2 regions of the Pseudomonas sp. DY-1 genome follow, and region 1 is predicted to be linked to the other one. Evidence: riboswitches for the same ligand, from Rfam matches in the RefSeq annotation. Region 1 holds a riboswitch; the other holds the start of a gene.

Region 1 (2,193 bases):
ACGCACAGGTAGCGCTGGCGCTGCGGCGTTTGTCGATGAGCAGGGTGACGCGGCGGCCAAAGAGGATTTCAGCCTGGGCCAGCGCCGCGGCTTCGGCCACTCCGGGGCTGCCGACGGCGTCTCGAACCCGCTCTGATGGCTGGTTCAGCCGACCTTCAAAGGCGGCAAGAACATCCATCGGCAGGCCATGCAGCGGCAGCCCCAGTCGCTCGGCCAGGGCGACCAGCCCCGGCTCTGCGGATTTTGCCTCGCTGGTAGCCAGGGCGACCACCTGATCGAGAGAGACACTGGCCTCGGCAAGGCACTGCATCAGCAGGCCCTGCAACTCACCCGGCGGACAGCCGCGCCGGCAGCCCAGTCCGGCGACCAGTTTCAAGCGGAGGGCGATGCGTGACGCTGGTACAGCCACGCGGCAGCCCAGCCGAGCACCGCCCAGAATGCGGCATTGGTGATCAGCGACGCAGCGATGAACTCCTGCTCCAGCGCTTCAGGTGCCAGGCTGGCATGCACTTCGGGCTGCGGCGCACCGACAACATGCGGGATCACGAGAAACACGATACCTGCCACGCGCAACGCCCAGTGACGGCCAAAGGCGATCAGGGCGAGGCCAGCGGCAGTGGAGGCAGCGGTACCAATCCACCAGGCCTGACGGTGGGCCAGATCGGCAGCGGCGGTACCCGGCAATTCCGGCGGCAGGCCGAGGGACGGTGCGAGCGCAAAGGTGGCGAACCCGCCAAGCCCCCAGAGCAGGCCATGCCAGGCACGACTCGGCCCGCGCAGACTGAACAATCCGGCAAGGATCAGGGCGAAGCCCACAGCCACCACCAGGTTGCTGCCACCGGTCGACAGGGTCCGTTGCCAGCCATCTTCCGGGGCCCAGGCCTCGTCGCTGTGCTCGTGGGTGTGAGCGACAGCCGCGCCGCCGTGCTCATGGTCGTGCGCCTGCTCCACCTGGGTGGCGGGTTCGGCGTTTTCATAGGTTTCCGCCTGGAGAATCAGCGGAGTGACCCACAGGCTCTGTAGCAGGGTCAGCACCAGGGCGGCGATCAGGCCGGCGAAACCGGCCGTCTGGGCAATGCGCTTGATCATCCGTGAATCACTCAATGGCAGGGGAAGGCGGCACTGTGGCGGGTGTCGTGAGCGGCGTTGTGCACAGCTTCGATATGCGAGAAGCCGGCGAAATACACCAGGGACAGGCCGACCAGACTGGCGCCGATGGCCAGTACAAGACGTTGGGTCAGGGTCGAGGAGGAAGCGGCGGAATGAGACAGGGTACGGCTGGACATGGAGGTTCCCTCTGCGTTGCTAACGATACCGGCAGAGGAACGCGCGCGAGGGAAGCGGGCGCAGGCGCACCCAGGTTTCCGGCTTGCGCCCGCCCACCGCGGGTTGCCAAAACGTGATCAGGCCGGTCTCCGGGCTCACGACGCCTGCCAGGGGCAGGATGGGCATGCCTTCCCATGCCTTGTCGGCACAGTGGCGTACTTAACCCTACGGTCGCTTACCGTTGCGGGGGCAGCGTCGGACTAGTCCGAAAATGGACGCACCGACTTCCCGTTTCACCTCGCGTACGGCGACGCAAGGCACCTGAAAAAACCGTGCTAGGACATCACGAGTCCGACCAAGCGTCAACTGCCGCAATTGACCGCTGCTCGGGCGCTGCGTAGCCTTCGCCCTTTCGAGGTTCTCCGGCCGAGGCGCCGGAGCTAAGAGGGAACGTGGTCAAGGCCACGGCTGCCCCCGCAACTGTGAACGTCCCAAGGCCCTTCGAAACGCCACTGCGCAAGCGGGAAGGCGAAGGTGCCGCCCAGCAGCTTTCAACAGCCCGCTGGCGCAGGGTCGTAAGCCAGGAGACCTGCCTCGACGAAATTTCAGACAACCGGGCGGGGTGATCCGGTGGCGAATCCGTTGCGCGGGACGAGTCCCGCTGCGTTCGTCATGCCCGCCGACCGACCACGTAGAGGCGCGCATGAAAACCCTGGCCAAGCTCCCCGTCACCATCGTTACCGGCTTCCTCGGCGCTGGTAAGACCACCCTCCTGCGCCACATGCTGGACAACGCGGAAGGTCGCCGAATCGCGGTGATCGTCAATGAGTTCGGCGAGCTGGGCATCGACGGCGAAATCCTCAAGCAGTGCTCCATCGGCTGCACCGAGGAAGAGGCCGCAGGCCGCGTCTTCGAACTGGCCAACGG
Region 2 (2,193 bases), 1.2 Mb from region 1:
CGCACGCTGAACCTCGACGACGCCCTTTACGGCTACCTCCTCGATGTTTCGCTACGGGACACGCCGCTGTTGCAGCGGCTGCGCGCCGAAACCGCCGCCATGCCCATGGCGCGCTGGCAGATCGCGCCGGAGCAGGGCCAGTTCATGGCCTTGCTGGTCAAGCTCACCGGCGCTCGTCGCATTCTCGAAGTGGGCACTTTCACGGGTTACAGCGCCCTGTGCATGGCCGCGGAATTGCCCGTTGACGGCCGGATGATCTGTTGCGACCTGCCAGGTGACTACAACGCTATCGCTCGTCGCTATTGGCAGGAGGCGGGGCTGGCCGAACGCATCGAACTTCGCTTGGCGCCGGCACTGGATACCCTGGCGAGCCTGGAAGATGGCAGCCTCGACCTGATCTTCATCGACGCCGACAAGGCCAACTATCCGGCCTATCTGGACGAGGCCCTGCGCCTGGTGCGCCAGGGCGGGCTGATCCTCTTTGACAACGTACTCTGGAGTGGCCGCGTGCTGGAGTCCGAGCCGGACGACGTCGACACTCGTGCCATACAGGCCCTGAACCTGACCTTGAAGACGGATGAGCGTATCGACCTGTCGCTGCTGCCCGTGGGCGATGGCCTGACGCTCTGCCGCAAGCGCTGACGGGCATGCCCGAACCGATCCGCCTGCCGCCCCAGCCCGACGCCTGCGAGTTGTGTGGCCGGGCTGCCGCGCTCACCCGTCATCACCTGATCCCCAAGGCTCTGCACGACAAGCCCTACGTGCAAAAGCGCTACGCGAAGAACGAGCGCATCACCGCCACCCTCTGGGTGTGCAGGCCCTGCCACAACCAGATCCACAAGCTGTTCAGCGAGAAGGAGCTGGCCCTGAACTACAACAGCCGGGAGGCCCTGATGGGTGACGAGCGCCTGCGCACCTTCGTCGACTGGCTGGCCGCCAAACCCGCCGGCTTCAATCCGAGGCACTGAATGGCACGTGTCCGCTAGCATTTGACGCTACCCCGCGCACCCTCTAACCTTCGCCGCTGCCTCAGGTGCCCCTCGGCTATTGCTGAAGGGGTGAAACAGGGAAGCCGGTCCATTCCTTCGAAGAATCCGGCGCTGCCCCCGCAACGGTAGGCGAGTAGAACGCCGCAATCGGCCACTGTGCCCCAGGCATGGGAAGGCGCGGCACGGGAGTTTCGGCTCCACTCGCAAGCCCGGAGACCGGCCTGTCGCAAGCAGGGCATCGCGGAGTCGTCCGCATGCAGTTCCCTTTAGAGATGTCGCGCGGGTGGCACGACGGAGATCCATACCTTGATTCGCAAGCCTTTCATCAGGCCGGCGGCGCTTGCGCTGCTCGGCAGTTCCTCCATTTCTCCCTTGCTGGTTGCAGCGCCCCTGACGCTGGACGAGCAAGTGGTTACCGCGACCCGTAGCGAACGACCGGTGCGCGCCAGCCTGGCCGCCAGTACGGTGATCGACCGCGAAGAGATCGAGCGCAGCCAAGCGCGTTCGGTGCCTGAGCTGCTGCAAAAAGTCCCGGGCGTGACCCTCAGCAACAACGGTGGCCCTGGCAAGAACACCACATTGTTCATGCGCGGCACCGAATCCGACCACGTGCTGGTGATGATCGATGGTGTCAAGGTGGGCTCGGTCAGCGCCGGCCTCACCGCCTTCCAGGACCTGCCGGTTGAGCTGATTGAACGCATCGAAGTGGTTCGCGGCCCGCGCTCCAGCCTCTATGGCTCGGAAGCGATTGGCGGTGTCATCCAGATCTTCACCCGCAAGGGCGGCAAGGACGGGGCCAAGCCCTGGTTCTCCGCGGGCTATGGCACCCACGACAGCTATGAAGGCAGCGCCGGCGTTTCCGGTGGTGACGACAAGGGCTGGTACAACCTCGGCGTCAGCAGCCAGGACACCGACGGCATCAACTCGCGCCGGCAGGTCAGCGACTATTACGAGCCCGATGCCGACGGTTACCGCAATCTTTCCGGCAGCCTGCGTGCAGGCTATCGCTTCGAGAACGGCCTGGAACTCGATGGCACGCTGATGCGCGCCAAGGCCCACAACGACTACGACGATATCGACCAGTTCGGCTACTTCCACCCCCTGGGCGGGCACAACGCCAATGCAGACAACCGTCAGGAGCTGCTGGGCGGCCGCGCGCGTTTCAGTCCGGCGGAAATCTGGGATGTGACCCTGCAGGCCGGTC

Evidence for each region. Region 1 has a riboswitch for cobalamin ahead of D6Z43_RS16645 (CbtB-domain containing protein). Riboswitches for the same ligand answer to the same signal wherever they lie in the genome.
Region 2: another riboswitch for cobalamin. It lies ahead of btuB (TonB-dependent vitamin B12 receptor); the one in region 1 lies ahead of D6Z43_RS16645 (CbtB-domain containing protein).

The regions. Positions count from the first base shown of each region.
Region 1 covers NZ_CP032616.1:3,514,278-3,516,470, forward strand. Annotated here, with positions in the region: gene D6Z43_RS16635 (cobalamin biosynthesis protein) at 1-376, opposite strand, end outside; gene D6Z43_RS16640 (CbtA family protein) at 373-1,089, opposite strand; gene D6Z43_RS16645 (CbtB-domain containing protein) at 1,101-1,286, opposite strand; cobalamin riboswitch at 1,389-1,606, opposite strand; cobalamin riboswitch at 1,665-1,878, shown strand; gene cobW (cobalamin biosynthesis protein CobW) at 1,970-2,193, shown strand, end outside.
Region 2 covers NZ_CP032616.1:2,295,729-2,297,921, reverse strand. Annotated here, with positions in the region: gene D6Z43_RS10925 (O-methyltransferase) at 1-642, shown strand, start outside; gene D6Z43_RS10920 (hypothetical protein) at 648-968, shown strand; cobalamin riboswitch at 1,015-1,229, shown strand; gene btuB (TonB-dependent vitamin B12 receptor) at 1,296-2,193, shown strand, end outside.